Linked DNA regions of Paraneptunicella aestuarii. The protein of the gene in region 1 interacts with the protein of each later gene in a pairwise test. Links are inferred from orthologs where the notes say so. Each region holds a gene or a part of one and is shown on either strand. Other genes may lie near its edges.

Evidence for each region.
Region 2: the proteins of KIH87_RS01660 (region 1) and ftsA interact in binary tests that used the Escherichia coli proteins (3 or more experiments, as listed by UniProt). The link is inferred for Paraneptunicella aestuarii from one-to-one orthologs.

What each region holds. Positions count from the first base shown.
Region 1 is NZ_CP074570.1:389,817-397,195, forward strand. What follows is about bases 1,838-4,776. They hold KIH87_RS01660 (rod shape-determining protein), read left to right. Parts: upstream 1,838-2,754; coding sequence 2,755-3,798; downstream 3,799-4,776. Other genes in these bases: KIH87_RS01655 (formylglycine-generating enzyme family protein), read left to right, coding at 1,838-2,532; mreC (rod shape-determining protein MreC), read left to right, coding at 3,834-4,754; mreD (rod shape-determining protein MreD), read left to right, coding at 4,754-4,776. In the rest of the region: KIH87_RS01650 (LamG domain-containing protein), read left to right, coding at 1-450; more of KIH87_RS01655, read left to right, coding at 646-1,837; more of mreD, read left to right, coding at 4,777-5,233; KIH87_RS01675 (Maf family protein), read left to right, coding at 5,257-5,862; rng (ribonuclease G), read left to right, coding at 5,852-7,315; KIH87_RS01685 (YhdP family protein), read left to right, coding at 7,347-7,379. UniProt on the Escherichia coli protein: Forms membrane-associated dynamic filaments that are essential for cell shape determination. Acts by regulating cell wall synthesis and cell elongation, and thus cell shape.
Region 2 is NZ_CP074570.1:4,012,202-4,019,541, reverse strand. The notes cover bases 558-3,457. They hold ftsA (cell division protein FtsA), read left to right. Parts: upstream 558-1,342; coding sequence 1,343-2,572; downstream 2,573-3,457. Other genes in these bases: ftsZ (cell division protein FtsZ), read left to right, coding at 2,631-3,457; KIH87_RS15475 (cell division protein FtsQ/DivIB), read left to right, coding at 558-1,273. Also shown: KIH87_RS15480 (D-alanine--D-alanine ligase), read left to right, coding at 1-529; more of KIH87_RS15475, read left to right, coding at 530-557; more of ftsZ, read left to right, coding at 3,458-3,782; lpxC (UDP-3-O-acyl-N-acetylglucosamine deacetylase), read left to right, coding at 4,009-4,923; KIH87_RS15455 (M23 family metallopeptidase), read left to right, coding at 5,194-6,111. UniProt on the Escherichia coli protein: Essential cell division protein that assists in the assembly of the Z ring. May serve as the principal membrane anchor for the Z ring.

The DNA.
Region 1 (7,379 bases):
GAGAATGAGCCTCTAAACATGAGAGTCAGAACAGAATATCTTGATGCATCCAGCCAATTTGTGACTAATCTTGACGATGGAAGCTTGTCTTCGGCTTGTACAAGCTACAATTGGTCAACCGTGGATGGCAAAATAGGATTGTCTGCCGTTTCTGGTGAAACGGATATTCGGAGTTATTTAACCGCTGTTGGTGGTGGTGGCGATTTGCTTCAGGGGGCGTCGTTGAATTACGAAGGTATCATTATTCCTGCCCCCGGTGTTGGTGTTTCTGGAAGCGTTGGAATTACTCTGCTTCCAGATGCGTCCGGTGTTACCTGGCCTGATTATCTGAATTTCGACTGGGATGGTGATAATGACATTGATGACAATGATCGACCTTATGCAACAGCATCATTTGGACAATATCGAGGAAATGACCGCATAATTCACTGGCGAGAAGTCCTCAGATAAGTAAAAATAATACAAAGGTGTCACCTAATATCATTTATGAACGTGCTAAAACTTGCGCTTTTCTCGACAAGTCAATAGCATAGGGGCTTGTTGTGGGATCGGCAGAAAGTGATCTGTCCAAAGCCATATTCTGCACCATAATAAAAATAAATCCGTATTTGCCGCCGTCGGCAAAACAATGTTTGGAACGGAATAATGAATCGAATAGCACATTTAGCCTTGGCAGTAACTGTCGCGTTTTCATCACCGTTAGTGTTGGCCGCAGATATGTCGGTAGAAGACATTAGGCTACAAATTCAAGAGCGACAGGCTGAATTTGACAACTACAACAAAGATCTGAGTGTTCAGATCGATACCGCCAAGCGGTTAGAAAAAGAGCTGGAATCATTGCGCGAGAATGCTGTTATAGCCGAGGCGGAACGGCAGTCAGCGTTGAATGAGATGAACCTGCAATATGAGCGTATGGTTGAGGATCCCAGCCTTGATATCAGCACTGTACGTCAAGCATATTTGGCAGCAGTGAAGTCTCATAAAGAAACCAAAGATTCCATTACTGCGAAATACAACGAATGGCAAAATCAATTGCAGGAAGTTGAGCAACGCCGTTTGTCCAAGCACAGTTTGTTAAACAAACTGGAAGGCTTGCGTGAGCAGTTGAACAGCGCTCGTGTCGATCGCCTTTTCAGCGAATTTAATCGTCAGGATATGGTTGCCGTTACTCATAACATTGCCTGTGATCGTGAAGAAACCATCGGCAAATGTATGGAGCGAGGTAAGTCTCTGGCGAAACAGAAAGCTTCCAAACGCTATCTGGATCAATTGTATGATGGCTTGAGTGAATCAACCGAAGCTTTAAAACGTCGTCCATATTCCGATGCCTACGTGCAAATTATCCGCAGTGAAGTGGTTGAAAACAATTTCAGTGGCCTTGGTAACTACAATCTTAAAATGAACGTTGAAGTGAAAGGTAACTTGCAACGTAATGAAGGCTGCGCACTGTTGGGTGTTGATGATAGATACTGTGTTGCTGATAAAGATCAGGTCAATGTTGCTGAAGTCGCTGCCCCCGGTCTTAATTTGAGTGGTGGTGTTCAAACTGACGAATCCGTTATGTATGAATTGACGGTTCGTTCAAATGTTTACGATGATGAAGTCTTTATTGACGGTGTTAGCTACGGTTCTACTCGTTTGCAAATTATGTTGCCTTCTGGTGAGCATGATATTGAAGTGGTTAAGCGCGGTTATGACACCTTTAAACAAAAGGTGAATCTGACTGATAGCCGCACTTTAAAAGTCGATTTGAATCGCTCTCAGTACACGTTCAACAAAGGTGAGCGTATTCAGGATATTCTCGCTGGTGACGTAACTGGCCCTGATCTGGTTGTTGTACCATCAGGTGCTTTCCGTATGGGGGATATCACAGGTCACGGCCTTGATAACGAGCGCCCTGTTGAAAGTAAAGAAATCTCCAATACTTTCGGTATCAGCGAAACTGAAATTACCGTTGAACAATTCCAACACTTTGTTTCTGCAACCAGCTATGTAACTGATGCTGAAAAAGGGCGTGGTTGTGCGTTTTATGAAGGTGGTCGTCCGGTTTGGCAAGAAAATCTGAACTGGAGAGCGCCGGGTTATGCTCAAACAAAAGAGCATCCAGTTGTGTGTGTGAGTTTGAAAGATGCGCAAGCCTATGTTGACTGGCTAAGTGCCAGCAGCGAACAAAGCTACCGCCTGCCAAATGAAACTGAGTGGGAATATTCCGCTCGTGCTGGCAATGAGTCAGATTATTGGTGGGGTGACGGCATTGGTACTGATAATGCCAACTGTGGTTGGTGTGGTAGTCAGTGGTCAAATGTTAGTGCTGCGCCAGTTAGCTCCTTTGAACGTAACGGTTTCGGCTTGTTCGACACTGTAGGTAACGTTTGGGAGTGGACTGTAAGCGAACGCTCTCAAAGTGGAGCGGTAGTTCGAGGCGGTGCCTGGAACTTTGCGCCCAGATTGGCGAGAGCTGCAACCCGTATGGAACTTGACCCATCGTTCAGATCCAACTATGTTGGATTCAGAGTCTTGCGGGAACAATAACCAGGTTACTGATAAATCCCGGTATACTTACCGGGATTTTTTTATACTTTACAACGAGCCATTATCTCGCCCATTCTTAGTAGGTGAAGTTGGCAGCGAAGCCCTTTAGCTTCTTGAATAAGCTGTTGAATGAGAGATAGCTTGCTGAATGGCGGGGGCATTGGTAAAGTTAGCGAATTTCCGTATAACCACAACAATTTACAATAAGGAAGCGGCCATTCCATGTTTAAAAAGCTTCGGGGAATGTTTTCCAACGACCTTTCCATCGACCTCGGCACCGCAAACACACTCATTTATGTTAAAGATCAGGGTATTGTTCTTAATGAACCGTCCGTAGTGGCAATTCGCCAGGAACGAGCTGGTGGCCCCAAGAGCGTTGCAGCCGTTGGTGCGGAAGCAAAACGCATGTTGGGACGTACTCCCGGTAACATTAAGGCCATCCGTCCGATGAAAGACGGCGTTATTGCCGATTTCTACGTGACAGAAAAGATGCTGCAGCACTTTATCAAACAGGTTCACGACAACAACATTTTGCGTCCAAGCCCTCGAGTGTTGGTATGCGTACCTTGTGGTTCAACTCAGGTAGAACGACGCGCAATCCGTGAGTCGGCTCTGGGAGCTGGTGCTCGTGAGGTATTTCTGATTGACGAGCCTATGGCTGCGGCTATCGGTGCAGGCTTGCCAGTATCAGAAGCAACGGGCTCAATGGTTGTGGATATCGGTGGCGGTACTACTGAAGTGGCCATTATTTCATTAAACGGTGTTGTTTATTCTTCATCTGTTCGTATTGGTGGTGACAAGTTTGACGAAGCCATTATTAACTACATTCGTCGTAACTTTGGTTCCTTGATTGGTGAAGCGACTGCTGAGCGTATCAAGCATGAAATCGGCGCAGCCTATCCAGGTGAAGAAGTGAAGGAAATCGAAGTTCGAGGCCGTAACCTGGCAGAAGGTGTTCCTCGTGGCTTCACACTAAACAGCAACGAGATCCTTGAAGCACTACAAGAGCCGCTAACCGGTATTGTGTCTGCGGTAATGGTTGCCTTGGAGCAATCACCTCCAGAGTTGGCCTCTGATATTTCCGAACGAGGCATGGTGCTAACCGGCGGTGGTGCGTTGTTGAAAGATCTGGACAGATTGTTGATGGAAGAAACAGGCATTCCAGTTGTTATCGCTGATGATCCTCTAACCTGTGTGGCCAGAGGTGGTGGTAAAGCCTTTGACATGATCGATATGCACGGTGGCGATTTATTCAGCTACGAATAATCCTTGTTTAATAACAAGCGCTAATCGAGCATTTCATGGAAAATATTTTTATTCGAGGGCCATCACTTAACAGCCGGTTGCTGCTTGCTGTTGTCTTGTCTGTCTTTCTTATTGTGCTCGATTATCGTTTTAAAACCTTCAGTGGAGTTCGGATTTATCTGAACTCCATGGTTGTTCCGCTGCAATACATGGCTAATATGCCCAGTGAAGCAATGAACTGGCTTTCGCGCAGTTTAGCTTCCAAACAACGATTGCTGGAAGAAAACGCAGAACTCACACACCAGGCAACGTTACTTAGCGAAGAGCGCTTACGTTATCAATTCCTGAAAAAAGAAAACGACCGTTTGCGTATCCTGCTAGGCTCCCCTGTTCGAGAAGATGCGCGCAAGATGGTCGCTGAGTTAATGGCCGTTGATAGCAACCCTTATAGTCACCAGATCGTTATTGATAAAGGTGCTGCTCACGGGGTTTATCAAGGTCAGGCGGTATTGGATGAACATGGCATTGTTGGGCAGGTTCTTCAAGTGGCGAGCACTAATAGCCGCATACTGCTCATTTCTGATTTAACTCATGCTACCCCATCACGTATTCAGCGTAATGATGTTCGTGTGATTGCGTCTGGTTCCGGTGCATTAAGTGAATTGGTTATTGAACATGTGGCACACAGCACCGACATTCGTGTTGGAGATGTGTTAGTTTCATCGGGATTGGGGAATGTATTCCCGGAAGGCTACCCGGTTGCCACTATCACCTCAGTAGTACGAGATGAATCTCGTCCTTTTGCCAGTATACGAGCTGAGCCAGCAGCCAGACTGGATCGTTTGAAATATCTCCTTTTGCTTTGGCCTTCCGATGCGCCAACGCAGCCTGTTCTTGGCGATGGTCAACAGGAGAGCTTGCCTGATGATACCGCTGTTGATGTCAGCATTGATAATAAAAAAGCAGGAGGCCGATAATGTTTCAGTTACGACATTACATTATCGGATTAAGTATTCTGTTTGGGCTAATGCTGCAAATTATGCCCATGCCAATTATTGTTGACCCTTATCGCCCTGACTGGGTGTTTTTGGTGATCGCTTATTGGAGTTTGGCATTGCCAAATCGAGTGAGTGTTGGTGTGGCGTTTCTCAATGGCATTATTTTGGATGTACTGCTAGGAACGCCTTTAGGTGTACACAGCTTGGCGTTAAGTGCCGTAACGTACGTTTTGGCTGCTAACTATTTACGCTTGAGAAACTACTCTGTGTGGCAGCAGGCGATCGTCATTGGGTTACTCGCGTCTTTCTATCACTTAATTGTGTTCTGGATTTTGCGACTGTTAACCGACATCAATTTTAACTTTGAATTATTATGGCCGGTACTGACGGGTACTTTGCTTTGGCCCTGGATTTTCTCTCTCCTTAGAAAAGTTCGTCGTCAGTTTCGCGTTACCTGATCCTGATATCATTCCGGAAAAATATGTCTACACAACTGATTTTAGCGTCGCAATCGCCGCGCAGAGCTGAATTATTAAGTCAGATTGGGGTCTCTTTTCTTAAATATCCCGGTGATGTTGACGAAACCCCACTGTATAATGAGCCCCCTCTTGATTACGTTGAGCGCATGGCGCGTGAGAAAGCCCATGCGGTGGCTACTGAGCTGAGCAATAGCGAGTTAGCGAAACAGCACCAGCGTCTGGTTATTTTGGGTTCGGACACCATTGGTGAATGCAATGGCGAAGTGCTGGTAAAACCTACTGATTTTAATGATTTTAAGCGCATGATGCAGATGATGTCAGGCTCTATCCATTATGTTCATACTGCTATTGCGGTGAGTATGGATGGACAGGTGTCATCTCAGGTAGTGACGACAGAAGTGGAATTCGGGCAATTGACCGAGGCTGATATTAACTGGTATTGGCTAACCGGAGAGCCTCACGATAAAGCGGGTGGATACGCAATACAGGGCTTGGCCGGACAATTTGTGAAACAAATCCGGGGTAGTTACAGCGCTGTTGTGGGTTTACCTTTGTATGAAACCGTTCAAATGCTGAAACAGGCAGGAATTCGCGCCCATGAGTGGTGAGTTACTTATTAACGTTACACCTTCGGAATCTCGAGTCGCCTTAATCGAAAACGGCTTATTGCAGGAGATCCACGTTGAACGCCATACCAAACGTGGTCTGGTGGGTAACATCTATCGAGGTAAAGTAAGCCGCGTATTACCCGGTATGCAAGCCGCTTTTGTTGATATTGGACTGGAGCGTGCCGCGTTTTTGCATGCTTCTGATATTGCCTTGCATAACGAAGTTGCTGGCGAAGTGCCAGAGCATCATTTTGAGAAAAAAGACATTCGGGAACTGGTGCGTGACGGACAAGACATCGTCGTACAGGTGGTCAAAGATCCCATTGGCACTAAAGGTGCGCGTTTAACCACGGATATCACCATTCCTTCTCGTTATCTGGTATTTATGCCCAGCGTTACCCACGTTGGCGTTTCTCAGCGTATAGAAGATGAACAAGAGCGCGATCGTTTAAAATCCATGATGTCTGGGCTGGAAGGTGAAGGCGGATTTATTTTGCGCACTGCGGCAGAAGGTGTGGGCGAAAATGAATTAATACAGGATGCCAAGTTCCTGCGTCGTTTGTGGTCGAAAATTCAGGCTCGTACCAAGCGCAAGAAAGTGAATGTACTGTATGAAGATCTCCCGTTGGCACGTCGCGTATTGCGCGATTTTGTGGGCACTGAGCTGGATCGCATTCGCATTGACTCCAAGCTGGCTTTTCAAGAGATAGAACAGTTTACCGGTGAATATGCACCTGAGTTTCACAAGTTATTGGAATGGTATCCTGGTGAGCGTCCTATCTTTGATCTTTATGACGTCGAAAATGAGGTTCAGCGAGCTCTAGAACGCCGTGTGGATTTGAAATCGGGCGGTTATTTGATCATTGACCAAACCGAAGCCATGACCACCATCGACATTAATACCGGTGCGTTTGTCGGTCATCGTAATCTGGAAGAAACCATATTCAACACAAACACCGAGGCGACTCAAGCGATTGCTCGTCAGCTAAGGCTGCGCAATCTGGGTGGCATTATCATTATTGATTTTATTGATATGGTGGATCAAAACCATCAGCGCAGGGTGTTACATAGCCTGGAAGTGGCTTTGAGTAAAGATAGAGCCAAGTCCAAGATTCACGGTTTCACCGCTCTTGGGCTAGTGGAAATGACGCGTAAGCGAACCCGAGAAAGTCTGGAGCATATCCTGTGTGGCGAATGTCCTGTCTGTAAAGGGCGAGGCTCGATCAAAACGGTTGAAACTATCTGTTTTGAAATTATGCGTGAAATTGTTCGGGTTAACCGTGCTTATGATGCAGACAAATTTGTTGTCTATGCTGCACCGACCGTTGCCAATGCCTTAATGGATGAGGAATCTCATGTTTTAGCAGAATTGGAACTATTTGTGTCCAAACAAATCAAAGTACAGACTGAACCCTTGTATAATCAGGATAATTACGACGTAGTCATGATGTAAAATCATGAGCGGACAATTTTAAGGCAATTAAGTGAACAGCGCGCGCTACTACATTTCCTATATC
Region 2 (7,340 bases), 3.6 Mb from region 1 along the record:
AGAGCTAGGCGGTACTGTTATGGTGAAACCTTCATTGGAAGGTTCCAGCATTGGCATGGCAAAAGTCAGCAGTGTTGAAGATTTTGAACACGCCTTACAGGAAGCCTTTAAATACGACAGCAATGTTTTGGTAGAGCGCTTTGTTAATGGTAAGGAGTTCACGGTTTCGATATTGGCAGATAAGGCGTTGCCTTCGATCAGCATGACGACACCAAGAGTCTTTTACGATTACACCGCTAAGTACGAGTCGAATAAGACCGAATACCATTGTCCGGGCGGCCTTCCAGCAGAAGCCGAGAAAAAGCTCGGAGAATTAGCGGTTAAAGCGTATAAAGCTTTGGGAGCCTCAGGTTGGGGGCGCGTTGACTTTATGCAGTCGCAACAAGGCGAGATGTTTATTTTGGAAGCCAACACTGTACCGGGAATGACTGAAAAGAGTTTAGTACCTATGGCGGCTAAACAGTCCGGGTTAAATTTTAAAGAATTATGCCTGACGATTTTAGAAACGAGCTTTCGTACTGGAGCGTAGGTGAGTTCTGAACATACCAGTCCGTTGCGCAACATAAAACTGTGGACGGGGTTGGTGTTTTTTACATTGGTGATGCTGGGGTTGATATACCTGTGGCATGGCCTGATGCAATGGCTGGAAGATGAACAGCGTGTGCCTTTGCGACAAATATTGATTGCGGGCGAGCGCACTTATCTTAAGGACGAAGATATTCGAGCCGTAGTGAAACGAGGGCAAACCGGAAGCTTCTTTGATTTGGACGTGGACAAGGTTCACGATGATATTGAAGCGTTGCCTTGGGTTTATAAAAGCTCAGTGCGTAAGGAATGGCCAGATACATTGCGCGTGTACGTGGTTGAGCAAACAGCGGTTGCCAGATGGCACGACGATATGTTGCTGAATCAGTACGGTGGCAGCTTTCAGGCACAAGTGCCAGAAGCATTATCCGACCTGCCCATGTTGTTAGGGCCGGGTGGAAGTGAAAAGGCAGCATTGGAAGGATATCGCTCCATGCAGGAATTATTGCAAACCACGGGTTTGCGTATTGTGGAGCTTTCGTTGAGTGAGCGTTTTGCCTGGCAGCTACGTTTGCACAACGATATAGATTTGAATTTGGGGCGTACCGAGTTCATGGGACGGTTACAGCGGTTTATTGATATTTATCCACTGCTGTTGAAAGAGGATAAAGCCGTTAACTATGTGGATTTGCGGTATGACACCGGATTAGCGGTTGGCTGGAAAGAGCCAGGCAAAAAAACGTCATAAGTTGAATAGATAAAGGTTCCGGAAATTCCGGGAATGAATGAGCAGATAACGAGATAGGCAAAATAAAGCGTGTCAAAAGTCATAGACAGAAATTTAATCGTTGGACTCGACATCGGCACCAGTCAGGTAAAGGCCGTTGTTGGTGAGTTGCTGGAAGATGGTGACATCAGCATCGTGGGTGTTGGCACACATGCAGCTCGAGGTATGGATAAAGGTGGTGTAAATGATTTGAATCTGGTGGTTCAGTCGGTTAAGCGCGCTGTTGAAGAATTGGAATTAATGGCTGATTGCCGCGTTTCATCTGTGTTCATGTCTATTTCCGGACGCCATGTACAATGCCAGAACGAAAGTGGCATGGTGCCTATTAATAATAAGGAAGTGACACAAGACGATGTGGATAATGTTATCCACGCTGCGCGTTCAGTGCCAATTGCGGCAGAACGTCGTTTACTGCATGTGTTACCGCAGGAATATACGATAGATGTGCAGGAAGGCATTAAAAATCCGATTGGCATGTCGGGAGTCAGAATGGAAGCTGAGGCACATATCATTACTTGTGCGGATGATATGGCAAAGAATTTAGTGAAATGTATTGAACGTTGCGAGCTGACAGCGGATCATATGATATTTTCTGCGCTGGCATCCAGTTACGCGGTACTAACGGATGATGAAAAAGAATTAGGTGTTTGTGTTGTTGATATTGGTGGCGGCACTATTGATATGGTGTTGTATACCGACGGCGCAATTCGCCATACGGCAGTGATTCCGGTGGCTGGTAATCAGATTACCAGCGACATTGCCAAGATATTCCGCACGCCGATTAGCCATGCGGAAGAGATAAAGATTAACTACGCCTGTGCGCTGAGAGACATGGTTAGCATGGAAGAAAACATTGAAGTGCCAAGCGTAGGCGGGCGACCTTCTCGTTCATTGTCGAGACATACATTGGCAGAAGTGATTGAGCCCAGATATCAGGAGTTGTTTGAACTGGTACATAGAGAAATTCGTAACAGTGGCCTGGGTGAGCAGATTGCTGCGGGTCTTGTGCTAACTGGCGGTTCTTCCAAGATGGAAGGGGCGGTTGAGTTTGCTGAGGAATTTTTCCAAATGCCGGTTCGCGTAGGACGAGCGACAAAGGTGAAAGGGTTGTCTGAATATGTTGAAGATCCAGCCTTTTCCACTGCGGTTGGCTTATTACATTATGGTAATGAGATGGCGCAGGCAAAGAATACCAATAAAAACAAAGCTGGCGAAAGCGTTTGGCAACGCTTGCAAAGCTGGTTTAAAGGGGAATTTTAGTGTGGGGACTGCTTTCAGTCACTGCATTTAAAAGTGCGTTAAATTTCGGAGAGTGATTATGTTTGAGTTAATGGATAGCCACAGCGAAGAAGCTGTAATTAAAGTCATCGGAGTCGGTGGCGGTGGCGGAAACGCCGTAGAACACATGGTTTCGCATAGTATTGAGGGTGTTGAATTTATTGCTGTTAACACTGATGCTCAGGTACTGCGAAGCTCATCTGCCAATGTTACCTTGCAAATTGGTTCTGAGGTAACAAAAGGCTTAGGTGCAGGTGCTAACCCTGAAGTAGGGCGTACTGCGGCACAGGAAGATCGTGAAACAATCCGTCAGGCACTGGAAGGTGCGGATATGATCTTCATCACTGCCGGTATGGGCGGTGGTACAGGCACTGGTGCAGCGCCGGAAGTCGCCAAGATTGCCAAAGAGCTTAATATCTTGACGGTAGCCGTTGTGACCAAGCCTTTCCCATTTGAAGGTAAGAAGCGTATTGCTATTGCTGAAGAAGGCATTCAAGAGCTGGAAAAGTACGTCGATTCATTGATTACCATTCCCAACGAAAAGCTGTTGAAAGTTATGGGGCGCGGAACTCCGCTATTAAAGGCGTTCAGTTCTGCTAACGATGTATTGCGCGGTGCAGTACAAGGTATTGCCGAGTTGATTACTCGTCCTGGTCTTATCAACGTTGACTTTGCTGACGTTCGTACTGTTATGTCAGAAATGGGAACGGCTATGATGGGCAGCGGTTCCGCAACGGGTGAAGACAGAGCAGAAGAAGCGGCAGAAGCGGCGATTGCCTGTCCATTATTGGAAGATATCGATTTGTCTGGTGCTCGCGGTATTTTGGTTAACATTACTGCTGGCCCTGATTTCGCCATCGACGAATTTGAAACTGTTGGTAATGCGGTTAAAGCCTTTGCATCTGAAAACGCCACGGTTGTTGTGGGTACGGTTATCGATATGGAAATGGCTGACGAAATCCGTGTGACCGTGGTTGCAACGGGTATTGGTGAGCGCAAGCCGGAAATTTCTCTGGTAAGCAATCGTGCGTCACGCGTTGTTAATGGTGACAATGATTTCCGTTTGCAACCGCAAGTTGACTATGCCAGTGAAAAAGTCAGAGCGACAGGTACTGATGATACCAAGGCTGAAACAGGAAATGATTTGGAATATTTAGATATTCCAGCGTTCTTGAGAAAGCAAGCAGACTAAATTTTGTTTCTGATACGGAACCTTATCCCAAAAGCGGTATCTAATCACTCTGCCGACTTTTGGGGTAATGTGCCGAACTGAGACAAAAGTGTTATTTGTGTCCGATGGGTTTATGTAAGTTTTTTGACAACTTGTACAAAAATCCATACAATGCCCGGCCTTTTTGACTATTTGGTCAGTAATTGCTACTTGTTAACGGCAGAAATATAAGCAAATACAAGAATCTATGATTAGACAACGTACCATTAAACAATCGGTTTCGGTCACAGGGATTGGGCTACATAAGGGTGACAAGGTACAGATGACCCTTAGACCAGCACCAGCCAATACGGGCATCGTGTTTCGACGCATCGATCTCGTCCCTCACGCCGATATTCCTGCGCAGGCAGATCTGGTTGGGGATACGATGTTATGTACTTGCCTGAGCAATGAAAACGGTGACAGCATTTCTACCGTTGAGCATTTGTCGTCTGCTTTAGCAGGGTTGGGAATTGATAACATTATTGTTGAAGTCGACAGTAATGAACTTCCTATTATGGATGGCAGTGCCAGCCCGTTTATATTCCTGTTGCAGTCAGCGGGTATTGAAGAGCTTAATGCTTCCAAGAAGTTCATTAAAATCAAACGTAAGGTTCGCGTCGAAGACGGAGATAAGTGGGCTGAGTTTCATCCTTATGAAGGCTTCCGTATTGATTTTCAAATTGACTTCGATCACCCGGTAATTAGCCAGAGCCGCCAACACATGGTGCTGGATTTCAGCAGCGATTCCTATATTGACGAAGTAAGCCGTGCGCGCACTTTCGGTTTTCTGAGAGATTTGGAATTTATGCATGCCAATAATCTGGCTTTGGGCGGCAGCATGGAAAACGCGGTTGCATTAGATGAATTCCGTGTTCTGAATCAGGAAGGTCTGCGTTATAGCGATGAATTCGTTAAGCATAAGATCCTGGATGCCGTTGGCGATTTGTATTTGGCTGGTCACAGTATTATTGGTGAGTTAAAAGCCTTTAAATCAGGGCATGGACTCAATAACAAATTGTTAAACCAACTGTTGCAAGATAAGCAGAGTTGGGAATTTGTTAGCTTTGATGAAACTGAATCTTCTCCAATTCAGTTTGGTTTGCCAGCCTGGATGAGCTAACACTAAAAGTCTTTAAAGATGCCGCTTTCAAGCGGCATTTTTTTTGAAAAATCAGAAAGCAAATATGTTTTGGTATGAAAAAGGCTACTGATTTTTTGACTGAGAGTGTTATATTGGCTAAACATAACACGTAACAAAATATGTTAGCGTATGTGCTACATGCATGGTTGCTCTTGATTACACATGGATATTCATGGTTTTATTCATGATTACTGAGCCTTTGAAACCGTAAAATACGTTGATAAACAGATTGGAAATACAAAGAATAGTATGAGTTTTACCGTCTTATATCGAAGTAAACGATTTCGATTTATCTACAGTTTGTCGCGACGACAGTTAGTTGCGGCAACCGTGCTGGTCGCTGGCCTAATCTTTATGGCTGGCCGTTCTACTCACACTCCATCTGATACCCAGGCACGTATCGCCTTCACTCAAAGTGGTCTCATTCAACAGCGTCAGGAAGTTGAAGTTCTCAAGCAAAATACAGAACAGCAATTAACCGGCATGCTGATGAAGCTGGGAGAAATGCAAAGTCAATTGCAACGTCTGAACGCGCTGGGAGAAAAGCTGGCTCTGGAATCCGATCTGGATGTCAGTGAATTTAATCTGGAAGAACCTCCTGCGATGGGCGGGCCGTCTGCTGGCAATGTTGATGTTACTATTGAGTCCAGCAAAGATGTTCTACAGCAAATTGATAGCATGTTGTTGGTATTGGATGACAAGACTCAACAGCTTGAAGCGCTGGAAACCATTATGTTGAATCATGATATCAATGCTGAAGCCTATATTTCAGGGCGTCCTATATCTTCCGGTTGGCTGTCGTCCTACTACGGTGTTCGTAAAGATCCCTTTAACGGCATGCCTGCAATGCACAAAGGTTTGGATTTCGCCGGGAAAATGGGTTCTCCTGTTCTTGCTACAGGTGCAGGGTTAGTCACTTGGTCTGGTCAGCGTTATGGCTTTGGTAACATGATCGAAATTGATCATGGCGACGGCCTGGTTACTCGTTACGGACATAATCAGGATTTGTTGGTAAAAGTGGGCGATGTTGTTACTAAAGGGCAGCATATCGCAGCCATGGGAAGCTCCGGGCGTTCTACGGGCTCTCATGTTCATTATGAAGTGTTGAAACACGGCAAGCAGCTCGACCCATTACAATATGTTTATCGAGAATCGGCGGTAAATTAACTTTATTCCAGTAAGATTTAGATAATTAGAAACAATCGGCTCTTATGAGCCGATTGTTTTATGTATAGATAGGTGTAAAATCCTGCGGGTTCAAAGAAATATTATGGCACGTATTGATTATTAGCCTGAGTGTACACATATAGAGCTTCATTAGCCTGTGGACATTGTATTTGCGACACTCTATTTTAGTCGCGGCGCTCAAACTTCCAGTACGTAGGTGACGGGTCTTTGCCGAGGTGGCTTGGCAGGGATGTGTGTTGATTTAACTGAATAAAGCTCAGTCTGTTATTGATGAGGCTGACAAAAATGTAAATTGCAGCGGAATTTGCATAGCATAAGAAATATTGGGAAACGAAAAATCCATGTTGTCTAACATTCTCACAAAAGTCTTTGGTAGTCGTAACGACCGCATCATCAAGAAACTGAACAAACATGTTGCTCAAATCAATTTATTAGAGCCAGAATACGAAGCTCTGTCTGAGCAGCAAATCAAAGACAAAAGTGCAGAATTGAAGCAACGTCTTCTGGACGGTGCCAGTACCGATTCAGTGCTTGTGGAAGCTTTTGCTCTAGTAAGAGAAGCCAGTAAACGAGTTTTCCAAATGCGTCATTTCGACGTACAAATGCTCGGTGGTATGGTGCTGAATGATGGCAAAATTTCTGAAATGCGCACCGGGGAAGGTAAAACCCTTACAGCGACATTACCGGCCTATTTGAATGGTTTGACTGGCAAAGGCGTTCACATCGTTACAGTTAACGACTATCTGGCAAAACGTGATGCTGACTGGAGCCGCCCTTTATTTGAATATTTAGGTTTAACCGTTGGCTGTAATATTCCTGGTATGCATCCGGAAGAAAAGCGTGAGGCATACCAAGCGGACATTACCTACGGAACCAATAACGAATTTGGTTTCGACTATTTGCGTGACAATATGGCGTTCTCTACAGATGAACGTGTTCAGCGCCCGCTACATTACGCCATTGTGGATGAGGTTGACTCAATCCTGATTGATGAAGCGCGTACTCCTCTTATTATTTCTGGCCCAGCCGACGACAGTTCAGCTCTGTATCAGCAAATGAATGAACTGATCCCGCAATTGGTTCAGCAGGAAAAAGAAGACGAAGAAGGCGTTGAAGGTGATGGTGATTTCACTATCGACGAGAAAGCCAAACAAATTCATTTGACTGAACGTGGTCAGGTTCGCATCGAAGAAATCCTGAAAGAAAAG